3 regions of the Psychrobacillus sp. INOP01 genome follow, and region 1 is predicted to be linked to each of the others. Evidence: riboswitches for the same ligand, from Rfam matches in the RefSeq annotation. Region 1 holds a riboswitch; each other region holds the start of a gene.
What was found. A riboswitch is a leader RNA that binds a small molecule or an ion and turns the genes downstream of it on or off. The one in region 1 is predicted to bind thiamine pyrophosphate.
Positions count from the first base shown of each region.

Region 2: it holds a riboswitch for thiamine pyrophosphate, as region 1 does, so the genes downstream of both, tenA (thiaminase II) here and KD050_RS12115 (YkoF family thiamine/hydroxymethylpyrimidine-binding protein) in region 1, are expected to answer to the same signal.
Region 3: it holds a riboswitch for thiamine pyrophosphate, as region 1 does, so the genes downstream of both, thiT (energy-coupled thiamine transporter ThiT) here and KD050_RS12115 (YkoF family thiamine/hydroxymethylpyrimidine-binding protein) in region 1, are expected to answer to the same signal.

Region 1 covers NZ_CP073315.1:2,385,222-2,393,316, reverse strand. The annotation lists gene KD050_RS12135 (sporulation protein) at 1-520, opposite strand, end outside; gene KD050_RS12130 (DUF2971 domain-containing protein) at 812-1,732, opposite strand; gene KD050_RS12125 (bifunctional diguanylate cyclase/phosphodiesterase) at 1,856-3,904, opposite strand; gene KD050_RS12120 (2-hydroxyacid dehydrogenase) at 4,300-5,259, opposite strand; TPP riboswitch at 5,487-5,594, shown strand; gene KD050_RS12115 (YkoF family thiamine/hydroxymethylpyrimidine-binding protein) at 5,675-6,256, shown strand; gene KD050_RS12110 (ECF transporter S component) at 6,258-6,839, shown strand; gene KD050_RS12105 (ABC transporter ATP-binding protein) at 6,832-8,095, shown strand, end outside.
Region 2 covers NZ_CP073315.1:4,270,866-4,278,960, reverse strand. The annotation lists gene KD050_RS21030 (LysR substrate-binding domain-containing protein) at 1-818, opposite strand, end outside; gene KD050_RS21025 (NAD-dependent epimerase/dehydratase family protein) at 961-1,719, shown strand; gene thiE (thiamine phosphate synthase) at 2,140-2,754, opposite strand; gene thiD (bifunctional hydroxymethylpyrimidine kinase/phosphomethylpyrimidine kinase) at 2,744-3,559, opposite strand; gene thiM (hydroxyethylthiazole kinase) at 3,556-4,299, opposite strand; gene tenA (thiaminase II) at 4,280-4,969, opposite strand; TPP riboswitch at 5,045-5,143, opposite strand; TPP riboswitch at 5,206-5,303, opposite strand; gene KD050_RS21000 (VOC family protein) at 5,898-6,293, shown strand; gene KD050_RS20995 (DUF4279 domain-containing protein) at 6,529-6,966, opposite strand; gene KD050_RS20990 (ester cyclase) at 7,196-7,621, opposite strand; gene KD050_RS20985 (LLM class flavin-dependent oxidoreductase) at 7,753-8,095, opposite strand, start outside.
Region 3 covers NZ_CP073315.1:1,224,447-1,232,541, forward strand. The annotation lists gene KD050_RS06215 (M3 family oligoendopeptidase) at 1-1,141, opposite strand, end outside; gene KD050_RS06220 (tryptophan-rich sensory protein) at 1,299-2,027, shown strand; gene map (type I methionyl aminopeptidase) at 2,775-3,524, opposite strand; gene thiT (energy-coupled thiamine transporter ThiT) at 3,572-4,153, opposite strand; TPP riboswitch at 4,217-4,308, opposite strand; gene KD050_RS06235 (M20 family metallopeptidase) at 4,415-5,479, shown strand; gene KD050_RS06240 (magnetosome magnetite crystal formation protein family) at 5,801-6,070, shown strand; gene KD050_RS06245 (SGNH/GDSL hydrolase family protein) at 6,343-7,212, opposite strand; gene KD050_RS06250 (aminopeptidase) at 7,226-8,095, opposite strand, start outside.

The DNA.
Region 1 (8,095 bases):
GTACAAACGGATATCGACTACCTAATTTATAGGAGGCTTTCTCACATTCAACTTTTCTTATTTTAAATCCAAGTTGTTCAATTGCCTCTAAAATATGTGTCGCTAGTCTCGTTGGTCGTACGTTAATATAATCTTTGTCTGTAGGATCTACACTATTCTTGATATCTAGTCCTGTGCTAACCCATACACGGGTGCTTCCATAAGTAACTGGTGCGTCTTCAGGAAGTGTTAGTGAAAAGGGGATTACTTTCTTTTCATTTGCTCCAATTGTAAAAGGTTCAGTAACTTTATGTTTTTGAATAGCCGCTACATCCGTGTATTTTCGATCATTCGATTCACGAATATAAGTTGTATTTAGCGTTAAGTAGATCGCATCAATCTGTTGTTCTACGTTTCCACCACTTACCTCCACTACACCTTGCATGATTTCTCCAGCAGTAAACTCTGACTTTTCTAATTTAGTGTCTACTTTAGCCCCGCCAACTCCGATACTTGCCAATACTTTATTGAAAAATGACATAAGCACTTCTCCTTTAATTTTTATACCATATTTACGCTTTTACACTGTAATAGGTTTCACTTTGTTATAAAAAAAGAATCTGCTTCCTGTTCATCATCTGTTCAATACAGCCCGAGTCGTTTCAGGCGGATGCTTTCCGCGGGCACGCCTTCAATCTATAAAGGGTGTAGTTCTCAACAATAATATTTTGCATAGCTTATCGCTGTAATAATAGAATTAGATTAAGTTAAAGTAGTGGTAATTTCATCCTGTCACCGCTGTTGAATTAGAGGGCGTCTGCCGCTTTTCTTATTATCGATAAGGAATATGGGAAAGTTTAATAGGTACAGTTGGGTATCCAACATTTTTCAAATAATAATTAATACTTCGTGCTGTGAATTCATTGGTTCCAGAAGGGCCTATAATGATTTGATTGACAGGAAGCCTATTGTCATTTTGAAGTACTTTGTTATGTGTTTCTAACTCGATATATGGAAGAATAATATTATCTCGCGCACGAAATTTGAGCTCATGCTGATACGGCATACTCTTGGAGTTCGTCACAATAATTCGCCATTCCTTTTCCTCTGAAAAAGTAGCATGTTTAAAAAGTGGAAGAAAGTATCCAATCGTTCTTGCCACTTCCTTTGGCGAGAATTGTGGTTTTACTTCGCTTAGCTCTAGGCTAATGAGCGAGACGTTTATAATTCTGCGAATAATTCTCTCTTGCAGCTTATGATCGTATATCACCTTTCGAGGAAAAAAGTTTTCTTCACTTAAATGAAAGGAAACATCGAATAAGGATGAAAAGTCAAAGCCAATTGAGATTCCATGCTGACTTCTGCTATATCCTCTCCACTGACTTAGTAGGTCTCCACTTTCGCAAAATGACACGACAAAAATATCTGTATCCTGCTCCTCTAGAATTGTAAAAACCTCTTCTAAGTATGCTCTTCTAGGATTTTCTACCGGTAATTCATGAATGAGCTTCTGTACGATACTTTCACAGACCTCTAGCCCATGACTATATTCTTTAGAATCATTCATAAACTTTATATGCGAAGCCCAAAAGGTTTTATCGCTAATTATCCCTTGTGCGCCTTCTAAGTTTGTATAGTGATATAACGCTTTAATATTTTTAGTAAAGTATTTTCTAAATTCCTTACTTATTAACGGAATAAGAGCCTTCATATCGATGTTTGTAAGGTTTTGCTCTATCTCATATCTAGACACTTCATAAGCACCTCCTATACTTTTATAGTATTACTTCCCTCTTTTTATGTCCAAAAGCCATTGAATTTTTATGGAAAAATAAAAAACCAGAAATAGAAAGAATTCATCCTTCCACTCTGGCTTCTATATCATAGTTCCTTGATACCACTTAATAAGGTCAAGAGGCTTCATCGGTTTTGCAAAATAATATCCTTGAAAAATAGGGTCTTTACTAGTGTTTGTTAAGAAATTTACTTGCTCCTTCGTTTCTACTCCTTCGATGACCACATTTAAGTCTAATGATTCTCCTAATGTAATAATAGCTTGAACAATTGCTGAATCTTTAGGTGATATCGGTACATCATCTATAAAAGATTTATCTATTTTTAAGGTGGATATCGGCATTTGCTTTAAATAAGAAAGTGATGATACGCCAGTGCCAAAGTCGTCCAATGCGACAGAGAAACCTTCTCGTCTAAACGCTCCTACCGCTCTCATAGCTTCTTCCATATTTTTAACAAAACTATTCTCTGTTATTTCTAATTCTATCTGCGGGGGTTCCAGACCATAATCATTCAGTTTTTGTGTTAATACCTTTAATAATAGCGGTGAAGTTACATAATCCCCTGGAATATTGATAGCAACTTGCTTAAATGAAATATTATCTTGTTTCCAGTTAGCTATTTGTTGACACACTTTGTCGATTATCCAATTTGTCACATTAATCATACGATCATATTCCTCTAAAATAGGAATAAAAACAGCAGGTGAAAGAACACCATACTTCGGATGATCCCATCTTAATAATGTCTCAAGACCTGCAATGTTTTGAAAGGTTATGCGAACTTTCGGTTGGTAAACGAGAAATAATTCATCTTCTCTCATAGCTCTATTGATGTCTTCTGCTATTTCACGTTCAAATGTATACGTATGTATATTGGGGTCAAAGTAAACAATATCATGATTATACGTAATAGATGGGTAGTTTAGTACCGCAAGTACATTTGTATAAATAGTAGAAGTATTATCAGAATGATCTGCTTCAGATATTGCACATACGCCATACGAAAAAACTTCTTGGTCTCTAACGCGTATAGGTTGACGAAGAACATCTGCTATTTCCTTCAAAGCATCTATTAATTGTTTTGCACTATCCACATCCCTAGCTATTAGAGCAATACGATGCCCTTCTATTCGATAAGTCTCTATCTTTGAGGGTGCCTTAGATTTGAAGAGATGTACTAACGCGCGAATCATATCATCACCGAAAGCATAATTGAACTCTCTATTAATATATTCCAAGTCATGTATATGCCAAACAGCTAAAACCTTAGGCGACTGAAGTTTTTTCTCAAACAACCGGCGATTTGGTAATTGTGTTAATGCATCATAATAATTTGCACGGTACTGGATGTAACGGTCTATCAAGCTAGATAGTAATAATATTCCCAAAATCATTGCCATACCCACCGTCACAATAATTGCTAGTCCATACATTTCCGTCATATGGATATGCTCAAAGTCCAATTCATACCCTTTTGGAATATAAAAGTGCATAGCAGCCATGCCTGTATAATGCATACTAGAGATAGCCAATCCCATGATTAAGGATATTAAAAGTTGAATTATATAATTTTCCTTATACGCTTGGACCGTTGAAAAAATGTAGACTGCAATTACAGAAACAATAATTGCAATACAAATAGATGCTACAAACAGTAGGCTGTCATAAGTATAGACAGCATCCATTTCCATCGCATACATCCCTATATAGTGCATGGAGGAAATTCCTGCCCCCATTGCAATCCCAGCGAAAATGTATGACCAAACGTTTCGTCTTGGAAGGTTCGCCAAATAGAAAGCTATAAATGATGCTAGCATAGCAGGAATAATTGAAACTAACGTAATAATATTGTTGTAATCCATGTATACTGGTAACGAAAAAGCACCCATCCCTACAAAATGCATAGACCATATACCAAATCCTAAACAGATAGAGGCAAGCAATAACCAGAAATTCTTATGAAAAAAACTATTTTCTCTTGCTCGGTTATTCAATGACAGGGCCGTATAGGATGCCACTACTGCTATGACGACCGAAAGCACTACTATTAACCCAGAGTATTCGCCACTTATTTCTATATACGAATTATTTACAGGACTTTCGTTATTAATATTGAAAATATTCTCCACCCCTCTCCATCATTTAGACTATAACACATCTATTTCCTAGTCAAAAATTTAGAAAATATTAAATAACTAATATTTTTCATATATTTACGATCACGCTCGTTTTCCCCCACTTATGTTTAAGGTACAATGAATATTGGATTAGCAACATGTACTATTAAATAATTCTGAATACTTAGATCTAACTATATGATCTATATGCGTTGTTTTTATGGTATTTATTATGAAATTTACGTGTTTTTGTATAGGCACTTAGATTCAATCTTTGATTTTTTGAATTTTCTACTTTAGAGAAGGATTATCAGAGGTAATTTGATCTACAATTGAGAGATATTTAGTTTGATTAATTAGTGAAAAAGAAAGAGTGGTCCTTATATATTAGGACCACTCTTTAAGCATTATACAATACGATTTTGAGGTTCTCTGTTTTCTAACACTGCTTCTATATCTTTTGCATTTAATTGCATCATTGCTAAACGTGTTCTTATACTGGCACTACCGATATGGGGTAACACAGTTACGTTAGGTAATGTCAATAAAGGATGATCCATCGGTACAGGCTCCTGTTCAAATACATCAAGTCCTGCAGCCCATATTTTTTTGGATACTAGTGCTTCATAAAGAGCTTGTTCATCAACAATGCCACCTCGTGCGACATTAATAATTGCTGCTGTTTCCTTCATAAGGTTTAGTTCACGTTCACCTATAAGTCCCTTTGTTTCTGGTGTTAGTGGAGTTAACAGAATGACAAAATCAGATTGCTTTAATAAGTCGTCTAATTCAGCATAAGTAAAACCATATGTTTCTTCTGCATCTGGTTTTCTAGTACGATTGTGATATAACACGTTCATGTCAAAGCCTTTCGCACGCCTAGCAACTGCTTCCCCTATGCGACCCATTCCAACAATTCCAAGCGTAGCACCGAATACATCCATTCCTGTATATTGCATCGGTGACCGGGAAGTCCAATTACCTGCACGAATTTCTTGTTCAACCTCTGTAATTCGACGGGCTGTCGCCAATAGCAAAGCAATTGTTAAGTCTGCTGTTGTCTCTGTTAGTACACCAGGTGTGTTAGTAACAATGATTCTATGCTCCTTGGCAGCCTCTACGTCTATATTGTTATAGCCAACACCAAAGTTACTTATTACTTTTACATTTGGAAGACTTTCTATTAGTGCACGATCGATATTATCAGATAGCATCGTCCATAAAGCATGTGCTTCTTTGGCATTTGTTTTTATTTCATCATATGTCATAGCAATGCTTTCGCTATGCCACATTTGTACATCGAATTTTTTTCTTAAGGGCTCTACAATCTCCTCAGGTAGTTTACGTGTAATGTATAATTTGTCCAAAACTTCTTCCCCCTTTAATTTATTTATTCAGGTGTTACTTTTGTACTTTCGGGTGTTTCTCTGCTTCTTTCCGGTGTTCCTCCATTTCGGTCAGTAGTATGAGTCACCCAGCACCCAAATAGTTGTGTTTAATAAAGCATGGACGAAAGTATGAATTTTTGCAAACATATTTACATCTTTAAAAAGCTACGTTATACTTTGGGCACATTAAAAAAACTACATACCGTTTTCTGCACTAGGGGTGCCCACTTTGGCTGTGATGAGAGCTTTTTAGCTCCGATCCCTTATTACTCGATCAGGATAATACCTGCGTGAGGAAGTGCGGTGACTTTCCTAATATTTTTGTATTGGATTAGTGACTGCATCTTCACGGATGTGGTCTTTTTTTATGAAAATATATAGGGAGGTTTTATAAATGGAATGTGGATTAAGCCCAATTATCGGATTTCGTTTTTCGTTACATCCGATGACAAATGATTTTATTAAGGTGATTAAAGATGCTTTGAAGGAGACGGATACTTCGAATGTGTGGATGCATACAGATGACGTGTCAACGGTCATTCGTGGGAAACAATTACATGTATTTAATGTGGCAAAAGCGATTACTTTGAATGCCGCTAAAACAGGTGTGCACGTTGCTTTATCTGGTACTTTTTCCGCAGGTTGTCCTGGTGATTCTGCGGGTGATGTGTATTTGGACAAAGGAGATGAAGTCGCGAATAATGACATAACGAAGCAATATGTATCTTCCCAATTCGCCCTTTATCCAATGAATAACCCTGATTATATGGACGTTATTTACAGAGAGGTAGACCGAGCAAAAGAACGTGGTGTGTTCAATGAGTCGATGCATTATGCAAGTGGAATTCACGGTGATATTCATGATGTATTCGCTTTTTACGAAGAAGCTTTTACAAATGCTCGCTCTGAAGAATATAAGCATTTAGTGATGACGGTTTCAATGAGTATTAATAGTCCTTCGCATGGGGGTCTTTAATATGCTGAAATCTTGGAAGTTAAAAGAGATTGTACTTATGTCTTTATTTGCAGTTGTGTTTGGTATTGTTTACTTGCTATTTTTACATGTCGGCAATATTTGGGCTGGCTTTATAGGACCGATTGCATATGAATGGATTTTTGGCATTTGGTTTATCGTGTCAATTATTTGTATGTATATTATTCGAAAACCCGGTGCTGCAGTTATTTCTGAAACGATTGCTGCTGCTATAGAGGTGTTGTTAGGAAATGCTGTTGGACCTCGATTAATTCTTTCAGGGGTGATTCAAGGTTTAGGTGCAGAGGCAGTATTTGCTGCAACGCGTTACAAACGCTTTGACTTGTGGGTGTTAATGTTAGCTGGTGTCGGTTCTTCACTATTTAGTTTTGCGTATGGATACTTTCTAGGTGGATTTACGGTGTATAGCACCGGCTATGTTGCACTTATGCTCGGAATTCGTGTGCTAAGCGGGGCATTGCTTGCAGGTGTCGGTGGAAAGGCAGTAGCAGACGGATTACTTGCAACCGGTTCTCTTCGCGGATATGCTATTTCCCGTTCGAAAAAGGGTGAGGTTCGTGCATGAGGTTATTCAATTTGAGAAAGTAAGTTTCCGTTATCCAGATGAAGAAAATTGGATACTGGAGGATCTTTCGTTTACCGTGCAGCGAGGGGAACGTATAGTCATCACTGGTCCAAGTGGATGCGGGAAAACGACATTACTTTATTTATGTAATCGATTGTATCCGGATAACTGCGATGGAATTATGGCTGGCTCAGTAAAACTTTTTGAAAAAGATAGCCTTTCCTTTATTCCCGGGGAAATAAACCACCGTATAGCAACTGTCTTTCAAGATCCAGATGCTCAGTTTTGCATGCAAACAGTCGAAGAAGAACTCGCTTTTACGCTTGAAAATTTGCATACTAAACATGAAGAAATGGAAAAAAGAATCTCTGGTGTACTGACTTTAACCGAGTTAACTGAGTTTCGCCACGCAATCATTCAGAAGCTATCTGGTGGACAAAAGCAACGCATTGCTACTGCATGCGCACTTATTATGGACCCGGAAATACTGCTACTAGACGAACCACTCTCTCATTTAGATCCTTATACTGCAAAAAAGTATGTAGAGTGGTTAGATGATTTACAGCAAAAACGAAAGATGACGATTGTGGCCATTGAGCATCGATTGGATTTATGGGGGGACTTTTTTGACAGAAGTATTTCCTTGCATAAAGGCGAAGTAACTCCTAAGTTAGAAAAACGAAAAAGCAGTATACAAGAAAATGCTTCATTAGTAGTTAGTAGAGTACTAGCAGAACCCATTTTGCAAGAAACCACTTTTACGTTAAATCGTGGTGAAATAACAGTACTTGCTGGACCAAATGGTAGCGGAAAGTCTACTTTGTTGAAAGCATTATGTCAGCTAGTTCCTTCTAGTGGGGCTGTACAACCTAAGTATTTAGGATATGTTCCTCAATCTCCCGAGTTTTTATTTCTTACCAAAAATGTGCGAGACGAAGTTGGTTATGGTGGCGGAAATAATGTGGATGAAATGTTGACTAGATTGAAGCTGCTACCTATTGCGGATTCCCACCCATTTTCAGTAAGTCATGGGCAAAAGCGACGAGTGGCTATTGCAGCAATGCTTTGTGATGGGAGAGAGATTATTCTAATGGATGAACCGACTTCTGGTCAGGACTCAGCGGCTTTGTCCGAGTTATTTCAATTAATCGATGAACGTGCACACGAAGGTACCACATTTTTGATCGTCACTCATGATATGGAGTTCGCTCATTGTTTGGCTGACTCGATTTTATTGATGAAAGATGGCCATTTGA
Region 2 (8,095 bases), 1.9 Mb from region 1:
TTTCTTATAGCTAATCCAATAGTTCGATAGCTATCACTTTTAAGTGGAATGGCTGTAAAAGAAATTTTTGATTTCGGTATAATCATTTCTGGCAATATACTAATTCCTAGATTATTCTCCACCATGGAGATCACCGAGTATTCATTCATATTTTCGAATCGAATATTGGGGCTAACTTTATTCTCCCTAAATATTTTTTGAATATCATCATAACACTGATATGTTGGCATAATAAAAGGTACATTTTCTATTTGTTGCATTGATACTTGGTTTTCCTTACATAATGGGGATTGGTTAGATACAACACATAAAAGTCGATCCCTCTTCAATTGTACGATTTCAAAGGATTTTTCAAATGATTCAAAGTAAGTATCATTATTAATAAATCCACAATCTAATCTCCCGTTTTGTAACCAATTCTCAACCTCAGCATAGTTTCCTTCCAGTAATTCGATTTCAATATTTGGAAACTTTTCCTCCATTTTTTTAAGAATACCAGGAATCCAGTTTTTAGAAATACTCGAAAAAACCCCCACTCTAACTATTCCTTTTTGGAACCCATTGATAGCGGCTACTTCCTGCTTCAGCATGTTGTTATAGTATAAAATTTTCCGAACAGTAATTAAAAGCTCCTCTGCATTTTTGGTCAATGTTAAAGTAGAGTGATTGCGAATAAATAAAGGAAAGGAAAACTCTTTTTCCAAACTGCTAATTGCATGACTTACAGCAGATTGGGTGAAACCTAACACTTCTGCAGCTTTTGTAAAACTATTGAGTTCTGCCACTTTGTTAAATATTTCATATTTTGTTAAAGTCACTATGTTCCTCCTTATGAATTTTATTCATGTTTCCATTATATTTCTTCGTTTTATTTAATGCCATAACAAACTTATAATAAGTGCATGCTCTATTATATGACCCTTGACAAGGGATGTATTTTTCATGGAAGGATGAAGTGAAATGCAAAAAATTTTAGTTACAGGTGCTGCAGGTAAGATTGGCCAAGATGTTACAAGGTTCCTAGAAAAGCAAGGGAATTACCAGTTACGGCTAGCAGATATTAACTTATCTGCTTTAGAAATTTTTAAAGATACAAATCATGAAATCATATATTTAGATGTTTCTGATTTAGCTGCTTGTCAAGAATTTACGAAAGGTATAGATATAGTTATACACTTGGCAGGTAATCCTTCACCAAATGCTGATTTTTATGGCTCCTTATTAGAAAATCATATAAAGGGAACCTATAATATTTTTAGAGCTGCTAGTAATAATAATGTATCCAAAGTGATAGTTGCTTCAAGTGCTCAAACAATTGAAGGCTATCCTTTGGATTATCAACCACATGCTTTTTCACCCACGAGACCCAAAAATATGTACGGGGTAAGTAAGTGTTTTGCAGAGGCTGTTGCTTCTTATTTTGCTTATGAAGAAGGGTTACAAAGTCTTGCTATTCGTATAGGTGCATATGATGATTATAATCCATATGGTAAACCACTAACAGCTAGAGATATGAGTGCATACTTAAGCCCAGAAGATTTTATGGACCTTCTCTTAAAGTCGATGACGGCAAAGAACTTACCTCCATTTTCAATTTTACATGGTGTATCTAACAACAGGTTTAAACGAATTGATATTGAAGGAACAAGAAAGTTAGTTGGTTATAGCCCAAGTTCTGATGCTTTTGTACTAAGTGGTATTAAGTTCTTTGATTCTTGATAAACGCATATCTAGAAAAGAGATTATATTATTGTTATTTAGCTTTTATTTGTTCCATTTTTAATATCTACAGTTTCTATATTCAATAAATATTCCAATTTTGCCAGATAAAGCACCCTATTCTTCTGTCTAATTTGTGGAACAACTCTATTGTCACCACTAGTTCCACAGATGTTCTTTTCCTTTTCAACATAATAAACACCCCTTTAGACAATCATATCTAAAGGGGTAAAACCAAGCCCTGTTCTGCTAAAGCACCCGTTAGTTGAACAAGGTTATAGAGAAAATTCGGAATTTTCTTATTTAATATATCTTAATACGGTATGTTTATTTATATTATACATAGGGGGTGACCTAATGGGGGTCCCGTTGCGCCCGTAACTAATAGGGTTTGTTTATCTAGTTCCATTAGTCGTTCTCCTAACTTAATTTTTGTATCGTCTTTTTTAAATCTGCACTTTCACAAATAACAGAAATAACCGCTACACCATCAGCTCCACTTGCTCGAACTTTGTGAGCATTGTGTTCATCAATGCCCCCAATCCCGACAATCGGAAAATGCGGGTACTGCTTTCTTGCAGTTTGTAGAAAATCGAGCCCTGCCGGTGGTTTTGCATCATGCTTTGATTTCGTTGGATAAATGGGCCCGATGCCTACATAATCAGCTCCGTTTCTTACAGCTTGGGCTAGCTCCTGTTCATTATGTACAGAAACCCCCACAATTTTATCTTTGGCAAGTGAGCGAAATTCGGTGATAATCACATCATCTTGCCCCACATGAATCCCATCCGCATCCATTTTTAGTGCCAATTCGATGTCGTCATTCACAATAAAGGGCACGTTATACGCTTTGCACAGTTTTTGACAGGCAAACGCAAACGCCTCATAAGCTGCACCCGTTAAACAGCCTTCACCTTTTTCACGGAATTGGAAACAAGAAATACCTGTTTGCAATGCTTTTTTAAGTGTTTCAAGAGGCTCCTGGCTATTTTGCGTTCCCATAATAAAATAAACATTCAACATATTACGATTCATGAATCAGTACCTCGCATTTTCCTTCTGCACATTTGTACGCAAAATGATTGGTAGGTCCATGACCTTGACCAATAGATAAAGGGTTGGAAATGGCTAAATGTATAAATTTCTTTGCCTCGATCATGGCTTCTTTCATTAATAAGCCTTTCGCTAACTGTGCCGTAAGGGCAGCAGAAAATGTACAGCCTGTGCCATGCGTAGCTTTTGTTTGTACACGTGGTGTTGTCATCGTAAAATGCCTGCCGTTCCAATACACCGTATCAGTCGCCAATTCTCCATCTAGATGCCCGCCTTTCATGACAACGCATTGTACGCCTAACGCTAATAATTCGCCCGCTGCTTGGTCAATCTGTTGTTTCGTTTGGATCGTTCGACCTGTTAGTACCTCTGCTTCTGGGATATTCGGGGTACAAATGGTTGCAATTGGTAATAATTGTTCCTTCATCGCACGTATCGCCTGCTGCTGTAACAAACTAGCGCCTCCTTTTGCCATCATGACGGGGTCCACTATTAACGGAATTTGCTGCTCTTTCAGCAACGCAACTACGCTTTCAATAATTCCTGCATCAAACAACATGCCTGTTTTGATCGCTTTTACATCAAAATCATCGAGTACTGCCTTTAGCTGTGTTTGTACAAACGATGCAGTTGTTGTAAAAATCCCATGCACACCTGTTGTATTTTGTGCAGTTAATGCTGTAATGACCGATGTGCCAAACACCCCTAATTCCTGAAATGTTTTCAGATCTGCTTGAATACCAGCGCCGCCACCACTGTCTGAACCTGCTATTGTACATGCAATCATTTTGTTCCCTCCGCTAATCGTTCTAAATGGTTCAGTACATTTTCATGCAACGTACCAATCGGCCCATAAGCCCATTCACTTATCTGTTTATATTCACGTAATAAATTCGCTAAATCCGAAAAAGGCTCCGTACTACTTGCAAGTAGGGCTGTACAAATCGCACTAAGTAAACAGCCACTGCCCGTCACTTTCGTGATCTTTTCATGACCGCCCGTAATCAGTGCCACTTGAACACCGTCTGTTAATACATCTGTTTCACCTGTGACAATGACCAAGCAATTATAGTTCCTTGCAACGGTTTTGGCAGTTTGTACAACATCAAGTTTCCCTGAACCGCTATCCACACCTTTTGAATGCCAATTGACACCGGCAATGGCAGCGAGTTCTCCTATATTACAGCGAATTAAGCTCACCTTTAACTGTTGTAATAAGGCAAGCGTTGTACGTGTACGAAAAACGGTTGCCCCTGCACCAACAGGATCTAACACAATCGGCACGTGGTGCGTATTTGCACTTTGGCCAGCTACTTGCATCGAAGAAATGGTGCGTTCATTAAGTGTCCCAATATTGAGAAGTAATGCATCCGCTTTACTCGCCATTTCGGCTACTTCCTCTTGTGCATCAGCCATCACAGGGGAAGCACCAATCGCCAGCAAGCCATTTGCGGTGAAATTCGCCACTACATAGTTTGTGATGCAATGTACGAGAGGTTTTTGTGTATTAATTTTTTGCAGGCTCAACGATATACACCTCCTGCATCCAATTTTGCATCGTCCAAGCCATTTCCCAAAACTGCCATTCATAGTAACAACTTTTCTTAAAATGCTCATATAACCATTTTTCTTTTTCCTGTTGCTCTGCTGCTAAACGATTCATCATTTTCTTTTGCTTTTCGATCGTTTCTTTCATCTTGTCTGATCCATATAGGGCAATCCATTGGGCATATAACGGTATATTAGGCGAAGCTTGTTTTATTTTTTGCCCGATTTCTTGATACAGCCACGGGCAAGGTAAAATCGCTGCAAATGCTTCTGCAACATCTCCAGTATGAACCGCCTGATACATATGACTCACATAGTTATAGGCTGCAGGTGCTGCTTCAAATTGTTCAATTTCCTCAGCTGTAACGCCTAAATCCTTAAACGTCGTACGATGAAGTTCCAACTCGGCTTCATGAATAAATCGTGCCGTGTCTAAAAAATAGTGAATATCCTCTTCATTTGTTGCTTTCGCTGCTGCAAGCGCCAGGACTTTTGTGTAATGCTTTAAATAATACGAATCTTGTAGCATATAAAACTTAAATTTCTCTAACGGCAAAGTTCCATCTGCAATGCCTCGTACAAATGGATGCTCGAAGCTTGCCTCAAAATAAACATTCGTTTCTTTCCTCACTTTTTCACAAAATTCCATACATAGTCCTCCTCATTGGTGGACGTAAGTGCAAAAAAAGGCGTCTCTAAAAATAGAGACGCCCAAAAAGTGTAAACTACACCACTAATTGCTCCCTACGTCAGTGTTAACTGTCAGGTTCTAAGGGTCAGGTTTTAACCTTCTCAACACCAAAGTGTCCCCCCGCAATTAAAGTATTTGCATAAGAAAGGCTCCACGTAAAAAATACGCGGAGCCCTAGTAAGTACAAATTCATAATTTGTATGTACTTTGCTCCCTACGTCCGTATTAACGGTCAGGTTCTAAGGGTCAGATTTTACCTTCTCAACACCAATGTGTCCCCCTGCAAATGCATTTAATTAGCTTGAGTGTATCAAAACAAATGGATTTTAACAAGCTTATCTTAAACTACTACACCACTACAAATAGTCAAAAAAATATTCCCAAATCCCGCTTTGGGAACTTGTTTAAATTCAATTAACGATATAGGCAGTTCGGAATCTGTATACTAAATACAGTTATTTAACTTCAAGCTACTGCATGAGAAGTTAAAAATTAATAAAGTTAACCCTAAGCGGACAGTTTACTCACTGGGGGTTCACTGTGAAACACTAAGTAATTTTAATTATAGGTTCTTTACTTCTTCCGGAAATAGAAAACTAATTAGTTCTTTGAACATATCTTGTTGATACATACATAAAAGGATTTCTTGAATAATTTCTTTATATCTTATATTTAAAGTAGTTGAAATTATAGTAATTGTTTGATTTAAAGTTGGTAAACCTTTTTCGAACAATTCAGATAGGTATTCTGTATCTATCATTAAAGAATCTTGTTCTTGATGTAAACGGCTTGTTTGATAAGACATTCCATTCTTAATGAAACTTAAGAAGGATTTCTTAATTGAGTGTAGAAAAATATATGTGCAAACAAAACACAGGAGGCTACTATGACTAATTTAATATCACATATTGCTACACTGGAAATACCAGTTACTAATTTAGAAGAATCTATAAAGTTTTATATCGATATCCTGGGTGCCGAAGTCCACTTTCAAGGTAAAAAAAATGCTATGCTTACTATGAAATCAAAAGGAGTTCCAACGATTTTCTTGGTTGAAACTGAAGAAATTAATGGATTATCATTCACAAATACAAATACTAATATCGTTCATAGCATAATTGACTTTTATACTCCTACCTTAAAAGAATTATATGAGTGGCTTGAAGGAAAACAAGTTGAAGTTGGTCCTTTAAATTTACAAGGCGAATTTGGTGGTTTTGGATTTAAAGATCCTTCTGGAAATTGGTTAAGTGCCTGCAATATCCTTCACCCAGAACAGTAAATATTTTTTTCTATTTAAGTTACAGTCGTAATTTTTTTGCGCCTTTCTTTCTATTACACATAATGAGTCTAATGCGAACATAAAAACTCCCATTTTCTTATTAAACTAACCTGCCGCGTTAGTTCAACAAAAAAGGCTTTACCCCTTCTTGAAGTAAAGCACCCGTTAGTTGAAGAATAATTGACATTCTTAGTAATCTTTATTATATGTGGACATGTAGTTTATAATAGTCCGTTTATTCATTTGGATCATTAATAGAAAACACATACATATCAACGTCTAAAAAAGCATTTATTTCTGCAGCGAACTTACTGAATTCAGGATAAATCACTAATCCTGGAGTATATCCATCGTAAATCTGTATAACTAACTCTAGACGTACATCTAAAATAAGTTCTTCTTTTAATTGATTAATCGTATCTGTCTTTGATTGGAATACTTCTAAAAGTGGACGTAATACATCTTCTGTATCTAGTGATTCTTTAGTTTCTATTTCAAAATGCCAACCAGTATATGACCGTAATAACTGATTTTTTGGATGGTTAGGCTCTACTCGTTCTCCTACTTTCCAAGTTTTCGTAGGTTGCACGCCTAGTCTTTCCGTAACGACATCTAATGGGAAATCATCATTTCCGCTAAATAGAATATATGCATATAGCGATGTTTTGTCCATGTAAACCTCCTGCCCTTAGTTTAACTATTCGACTACCGAAATACTTTCAATTCTTCTTGAAGTAAAGCACCCGTTAGTTTAAGTGAAATACTTCTGGATCGCCTAAATCTATTTGATTGTTCTGTACATATAAATAGACCATCGAATGATGGTTGATGGTCTTGTTCTGCTAAAGCACCCTTTAGTTCAAGAAAAGTTTATTATCCTAACACTTTGGAATATCAAATAACTATTTAATATGTTTATTGTACTCTAATTGTTTTTGAATCCCTGACCTATCAATTTGAATCCAATACTCGGAAATTTTTCCACCTTCTATCTTATATACTGCACTTGTCATTTGAGTTATAGTAAGTCCTGTAGGTTGATATCCATCGACTACTCCTACGTGTGCACCTACTTGTTTCCAACGGACATATACTTTATTTCCTTGTACCAATAATTCTTGAATTTCTAAAGAATAATTACCATAGGCTTCCATCATTTCTCTTACGTGTTCAGCATAATCTTTAGGCGTCCTTAAAACTGTTTGTTCTTCCTCGGATACAATTTGATGAGCCAATACTTGTTCGGACATTAATTGATTTGAGTAGTCTGGATTTTTTCCTGATCGTACTTCTTCAAAAAATTTTCTAATTATTTGTTCTGGTGTCATTTGAACACCTCCATATTTATTTCAATGCTGTTACCGTCAAATGCATGGTCTTCGTTTGAAGCTGATAAACGAATAGAGGGCTTTTCGCCGCAAGCTTGATGGCCTACCAGTTCTCAATTTAGTATGAGGCATTATGAATCTAACTTGAATGATGATACATTTTCTGTCTCAGTTTCCCACTTGGTTATTTCCTCTCGAACCCGTGGCGCTACCTCTGTTCCTAGCAGCTCAATGGCTTTCATCACTTGGTCATGCGGCATAGTGCTTAATGGAACATACATCATAAAGCGTGTGATGCCTACATATTTACGAAGGTGAATAATCTTTTGAGCAACAGTTTCTGGATCTCCAACATACAGCGCACCTTCAAAACTGCGCGCGGCATCGAAGCTAGTACGGTCATAATGAGCCCAACCCCGCTCTTTGCCAAGTTTATTCATGCCTGCCTGGGTAGATGGGAAAAACATATCTGCT
Region 3 (8,095 bases), 1.2 Mb from region 1:
ACATTGATCCACTATACGTCATGAATATACGTGATTCCTCTGATACAGGCATACCTGTACAAAATCCTCCTGGACGTTTGTTTGGACGATCCTCTGCCTCAATCCAACCCTTTTCAAATGCATTTCTTGAAAATGATTCTAATTTTGGTCCAAATTCTTTAAAATGTTTTAAGATAAACTCCGCGCCTTGTTGATAATCCATTTTCTCCGTAGAAGTACTTACTGGTGCTTCTAGGTCATACCAATGCATTTGTTTTTCGCCTAGCATTGCCGATTTTTTATTTAAGTATTCTACGAATGGAGCTTTATTTTTCGAGATAGCCCCCCACATTGCATTTAATGTTTCTTCTTTCATGCGATTAATATGAAGGGGCTCCTCTAAAACGGAATTCCATCCTCTTTTTTCGTAAATTGCAAGACGGAAGCCTGCTATATGATTCAGTGTTTTGGCAAAGAACTCCTCTTTATCTGTCCAAGCAGCTTCTAGCGCTTCAAATGACTCTTTACGAATCGTAGCATCCTCGTGGGAACTGAGATTATTTGCTTGACCAACCGACATTTCTTTTTGTTCACCGTCAATTGTAAGTTTAATGCGAATATCACCGACTAGTAAATCATAAAGCTGCCCCCAAGAATGATAGCCATCCACTCCAAGCGTCGTAATCATGTCTTCCTCTTTTTCAGATAGCATTCGCTTTGCTTCATCTCTCCATTCATTTAACACAAAGGCAAATGGAGAAAGCCCAGCTGTTTCAAGTAGCTCCTTCCACACTGTTTCTTCCGTTTTACTTAGCACTTGTTGAATGGTTAGCATTTGAGAAGAGAACTTAGCATATAGCGATCCTACTTCCCCCTGTAATAATGCCGCTTGCTTATCCGTTGTATCCTGTGCCAAAAAACAACCTATTACTGCTCCACCTTCTGATAAATTGGTTGCTATATCTTTTAACTCATTAATCGTTTGCTCGATATTTGAAACATCAGCAATGGATGTTGGTGATTCAAAGTTTTTTAGTTTAGTTTCAAAATTGCTTAGCTTTACTTTTACTTCATCCAAATGGCTTCTTAAAGATGGCGAGCTACTACCACCTTCAAAAAAGCGATCAAGATCCCAGACAACCGGATAAGTTTGTTCAATCATCTAAATATTCCTCCTATATTGACAATTATTTTAGAATTCTAGTATATCATGTTTTTCTAATGCAGATTGTTTGATTTTCGTCACATAACATTCATAATTCTAATTTGTTGTAGCTATATATCAAAGGTATACTTATTAAATAGAAGGAGGCAGCTGAATGTTTAAAATAATCCTTTTAATGTTATTTTTTATATCTACTGTAATCGTTAAATTACTATCTACTTTACTACCCATAAATGGTCAAACTAGTGGCGAGATATTCAATAGACTTCCCGTCTTTTTTACTCCAGCAAATTATGTATTTTATATATGGATTGTTATTTTTATATTATTAGCTTGGTGGATTTGGAATATTATGAAGGACTACAAATCTTCTCGTCCTATACCTACGAAGCGCATTCTATTATTTGGAGCATCCTCTATTTTATATATTTTGTGCATATTTAGTTGGCATTATGAGCAGTTTGTATATTCTTTTGTTACTCTCACCGTCTTATTAAGCTGTTTGTTCATGCTTTATATAACTTATCCTTTAGATGATATAAATCGAAAGAAACGTTTGCCAATTTCCTTAATTTTAGGCTGGACATTTATCAGTTTCTTCACAAATCTATCTTATCTCCTTACGTTTTATGAATTTGATGGATTTGGTATGACAAAATCTCTTTGGGGAGTTATCTTCTTAACCATTGCGACAGCCATAGCTCTTCATTTTCGGTATCATTATTTCGACCGTCTTATGTCTGTTGTTTTTATCTGGACTTTCATTGGAGTTGCAATTCAACACAACTTTAGTCAACTACTCCTAACCGCAGCCTCTCTTTTCTTAAGCTGTGTCCTGATTGTAGGGATTATATTCCTTAAGAAAAGTGCAAGACCCCTTTAAGTTCAAAACCTATTTCTAGCGTTTTGAAGGGCTTTAGACAGACGTATTGCTAAATTATTACCGAGTGAATTTTTAGTGATATTGGTTGTGACATCCCTCACAACCAATATCACTTTTTTCGGTAATCTTATGGCGTTTGCCTGTCCGTCGCCCTCCTACAACGCATAGAAACAGGTAAATGCATTTTTGGATAACTAGAGAAAAGCTACTTTCCTATTTATAGAAGAAGCTCTCGAAGATGCAATTTCGTTCGCTACTTCGTTTCTTTATGAGTCAAACACTTACTATTTTTCTTTATTTCCACTAGTAAAAAGAAAGTCTGATTCCTTCATCCATCATGAAATAATAGCATTTCTAATTCAACAGTGATTACAAATGCTTTTTCCCTACATTAACTTGGACTAATCTTAATATCTAAGCGATATGCTTTGCCAAATCTAATTATGGGGACTACTCAAATAATTGATTGTAGTGCAAGGTGGCGACTCCAGTGGGAAAAGCGTTATGCGAAGACCCCGCAGCGAAGACATTGGCCAAACTTTGTTTGGGTAATGTCTTTGCGACGAGTAATCGCAGGAGCATATGTTTTCCGAACGAGGAGGCTGAGGCAACGCCCATGGAAAGCGTAAACCTGAAACGGAAATCAGCAGTATCTATGAACACTGGTTTCGCAGTATGATAATCCATATACTTAATTTTAAAAAACGCCTTCGAAAGAGTAAAATTTCGAAGGCGTTTTGTTTTATTTTAATCTAATTTAGTTAATAAAATAGGAGCACCTTTTGTCACAACAATTGTATGCTCAATCTGTGCTACTAACGATTTATCAGGAGTTACAAATGTCCAACCATCACCAGATTCCACGATATGCTCTGCTTTTTCAGAAATAAACGGTTCTACAGCTAAAACCATTCCTTCTTTTAATATCGTAGGATCCCATGCATCGTAATAATTCAACACATGCTGAGGAGCTTCGTGTAACGATTTCCCAATACCATGTCCAGTTAGGTTCATAATAACATGTAAGCTATTATCTTTCGCTTCTCTTGCTACGGCTTTTCCGATTTGATTTAAACGAGAACCAGCCTTAACTTTTAGCATCGCACGATCAAATGCACTCTCAGCTACAGCACATAACTTTTCTTTTTCTTCATAACCTTCACCAACAACAAAAGAAATCCCAGTATCTGCAAAGTAACCATCAAGTGATCCAGAAACATCTATATTCACGATATCGCCATCTTGAATAACACGAGAGCCTGGCATTCCATGCGCTACTTCCTCATTAACACTGATACAAGTATATCCTGGAAAATCATATTCACCCATTGGTCCAGAAATAGCTCCATGCTCTTTAAATAGCTTTCCACCGATTTCGTCCAATTCTTTTGTTGTAATCCCAGGTTTAGTTGCAGCCTTCATCACTTCTCGAATTTCTGCAACAATACGCCCTATTTTTTTTAATGCTACTAACTCTTCGTCAGTTTGTACAATCATCTTAACAAGATCCCTTCTTCACTAAATGTATTCTAATCATATCATATTTAGTGAGAATTCGGCAGTGCTAGGCGCGGAGCTTTAACAAATAAAACAGAACAAATGAAAGCAGCTATTAAAAATACTGGAATCATATAAGTAGAATTATAGATTAATGAATACAAAATCACGTTTTGATCTCCAGCAAATTCTCCAAAAAATAGAATACCTGAAGTCACATGTGCTAAATAGCGAAGAAAACCTGCGATGAATGCACCCAAGACAACCGCTGTAATCATTTTCACTTTATCCTTTTGTTCAAATGCTTGTATAAATGCAGGTCTTAGAAATCCAGCAAATCCTGCAACCATAAAGGCGATGAAATAATCGATTGCTACCTGCGCAATAACTATTTCAAATGATAATGGCGCTGCATAAAAACGACCTGTCACTACTTGTAAAACGCCTATCAAAAAGCCAGTAGCAAGTCCCGCAACAACACCACGACGAAAGGCCATTAAAATAACAGGTACAAGAACGAATGTTACGGACCCACCTTGTGGCATTCCAAAGCCAATCATATCTAAAACGTATCCTAACGCTGCAAAAATAGCGATTTCCATTAATATTACAACTCGTTGATTTTTCATGACAATCCCCTTTTTTGACCACAAAAAAACGACCCCTGGGATAGACCCAGACATCGCGCGATTGTCAGTTTCCATCCACATCCCTACGCAAGCATTAACTTACAGGTTCGAAGGGTACTATCTCAGCCGCATCAGCGACGCCCCTTGTGGTTTGAATTATTTAGTTCGAATTCATTGTAGCTGAATAGAATAAGTAATGCAACCTTCTTTTGTTCATTTGTTATACTTGTAAAAATACTATATGCAAAAGGGGATGTATACATGATTGCTTTATTAAAAGATTTGGTACGTATGAAAAGTGACTCAATCGATGGCGCAAATAGTGCTTTGTTATTCTGTGAAAGTTGGCTAGAGGAACGAGGGATTACTACTACTGTCTTAAAGCATGAGGATAAACTGATGCTTGTGGCAGTAATTGGAGATGGTGATGAATGTATGATTTGGAATGGTCATGTAGATGTTGTTCCAGGAAACCCGGAACAATTCGAGCCATTTGTAGAAGGAGATTTGTTATATGGCCGCGGAACAGCTGATATGAAAGCAGGAGTTGCTGCGATGATGCAAGCCTTTTACGAGCTATCTAAGGAACCTAAAAGTCTTACTAAAAAAATTCAATTACATATTGTGACTGATGAGGAAACAGACGGTCAAACGTCAAAATTTCTAGTAGATCAAGGATATACTGGTGACTTTGTTATATGTGGCGAGCCTACACACTTAAAGATTGGCCTACAAGCAAAAGGAATTATCCAGTTCGATGTGATTTTAAAAGGAAAACCTAGCCATGGAAGTCGTCCATGGGAAGGAAAAAATGCTATTGAACAAGCTTTTCTATTTGACCAACAGCTCCGCACACTTTCTTTTTTAACTGCAAGCAATGAGTTCTATGATTATCCTTCCTTAAACTTGGCGAAAATACAAGCAGGTGAACGCTATAACGTTGTACCCGACGAGTGCATAGTAAGCTATGACCTTCGTTTCGTTCCTGGACAGGATATGCAGAGTATTATCGAAGATATTACAAAGTTGGCTCAGGAATTTTCCAATAGTGAAATGAAGATTCAAACGACTGCTCCTGCAGTAACTACTGAGGCTATCAACCCATATATCGAACGCATTGCTCATGTCACTTCACAGTTTATAGGAAAACCTGCTGAATTATTTGGGCAGCATGGAGCTGCAGATGCTCGCTTCTACGCAGAAACTGGAGCAGGGGCAATTGAGTTTGGACCAAGTGGCGGAGATTGGCATGGTGAAAAAGAATATGTATCTATTTCCTCTACGGAAACCTTCAAAAATATATTAGTTTCCTTAGTTAAGAACTGAAACATATAGCCTATCATTCCGTAAATAGTGAAACTTCCATCAGTGGGATTTTCTTCAGCCCCACTGATTGTTAGTTGAACCTTTCGGGCTTTTACGGGCTATTTAATCTTATTTTATGAAGCTTTGACAAAACGTAAGTAGGAATTCTGCGACGTACGGGCCGTACAAGTGCCGATGTTGCCACAGGACGTGGCGACTTTAATCTGCCCTCCCGTTAATGCGAGAAAAATATATTAGAAGGACAGGAGGTAGAATAGACTGGATAATCCTAAAATATTATCAGCACTTTCCTATTTCAGTGTATTGTTTGCACCCTTTTTATTGCCGATTATCGTTTATTTTATATCACAGGATTCTGAAGTTAAATACCATGCAAGAAAATCATTAATCTCTCACATCATACCTGTTGTTTTATTAATAATTTTATTCATTAGTATTTTCTCAAGTTTTACCCCTATTGCTACGGGATTTAATGAACAACCTTCGTTATGGATGGCTGCAGGGCCGCTCATACTTATGGCTATTTACATGCTCGTGTATGTCATAGTAATGGTTTGGAATATCGTCCAAGGCATTAAAGTTTTACGTTAAAGTGAAACGTTTATGCATAGGCTTTTGAGGGTATATAACTATTAATATCGAAAGCCAAGGAGCGATAACGATGAAAGTAAAAAACTTAGTCAAAACAGCAATTAAATGGGCACCAATTGTTTATCCAATTATACGCAAGGTAGTAAAATCTAAAAAAAGCACACGCTAAGAAGCTGTCCTCCTGATTCGGGGACAGCTTTTTTATTATTATTTCCTTAAATGGTTGTTCAATGTGCTTTACGGAACTAAGCATTAATAATGCCAAGACTATGCTAAATTAATGGCTTCAATTCTGTTAATGAATAGTATTGGTCCATTCCTTCTGATCTTGCCACAGGAGATTTCATCTGGTCTTTATCTGCATTCAGAATTTGCTCAAAAGTAAGTGGATTAGGTGCTGGCAATTCGTTTTGTCTAACTACTAATCGGTTGTTGTATTGCGAAAAAAATGCATTTGCCATAACACGATATCCTTCCATCGTTGGATGCACATCTGCAGGATTTGGTAATAATGTTGCAGCGTTTACACCGAACGATTCCTCTACTGATACATATGTCGCTCCATTAACCTCTGACTGCGTCTTTAAAATAGTATGCAATAGGTCTAATTCTTTTTTTATACCTTCCTTTTGGGACGCTCTCACATGAGGATAGGCAAAATAATAGCCCATTACATAAATTTTCGCTTTTGGTGCTGTTGCCTGTACTTCTGTAATAATTTGCTCTATATTTTTTCGAACATTATTTAACGCAAAATCAGCTGGGATTTGCTGATAAGCGATGGAACCACTTGTTGGATTCACTTGCACCATTTGCAGTAAATCATTTGCTCCCACAGATATCGTAACCAACGTAGCATTCTTCAACAATTCCTTGGCTTCATCCGTCTGAACCTTTTCAAGGACATCCGCTGTTGTATAACCAGGGAATGCCAATGCTTTCGAATAAAAAGCAAGTTGACCGTTCTTAGTTAGCTTCTGAGCTATTAAGTCTGTGTAGCCAGTATCTATAGCACGATTCGGTGTTTGACCGGCCGCCAAGGAATCCCCAAGCGCAATATAAACTTCAGCTCCCTTGGCATCTACGGTAGTGGATCCAAATAAAACAAATAGAATGATTAAAGTACAAAGCCATTTTTTCAAGCCTATCAACTCCTTAAAAAGCCCAAGTACCTTTTATGAATATTGGCTGCATCGTTCCATCCGCTAGTTCACCCATAATATCCATCTCTCCGCTACCAATCATAAAGTCTTCATGAACAATAGATGTGTTAATACCCAGATCCTCTAATTCACTATGAGTCAAGCCTCGAGCACCCTCTACACAAGTAGGATATGCTTCTCCAATAGCGAAATGATTAGAAGCATTTTCATCAAATAACGTATTAAAGAATAATACATTCGAAGCAGAAATAGGTGACTCATGCGGTACTAAAGCAATCTCTCCTAAATATTTTGCTCCTTCATCTGTTCCAATTAGTTCTTGTAAAAGTTTCTCACCAGTTCCAGCTGTAATAGAAGTAATCTTGCCATTTTCAAAGGTCAAGGTAAAATCATCTATTACATTTCCTTGATAGACGAATGGCTTCGTATTTTTCACATAACCATTCACACCTGTTTTAAGTGGTGCAGTATATACTTCTTCAGTTGGCATATTCGCTATGAACGGAACATTTTGACCGTTTTTACTTGATCCTGACAACCAAATATGTTCTTTCGGAAGTTCGACTTGAATATCTGTTCCTTCCGCTTTATAGTGCAGCTTCTTGAAGCGCTTATTATTTAGTAGTGCCGCTCTACTCTCAAGGTTATCAATATGTTCTTTCCATTTTTGAACTGCTGTTCCTTCCCCGATTCGCACAACTTGGAATATCAACTCCCAAAGTGCTTGCATTTGTTCCTCAGGCTTCAGGTTTGGAAATACCTTGGCAGCCCATTTTTCTGAAGGCATTGCAACGATTGACCATGTAATAACATCATTCATCACTGCTTTACGATAGTTCTCTAACGCTTTGCCACTTGCCTT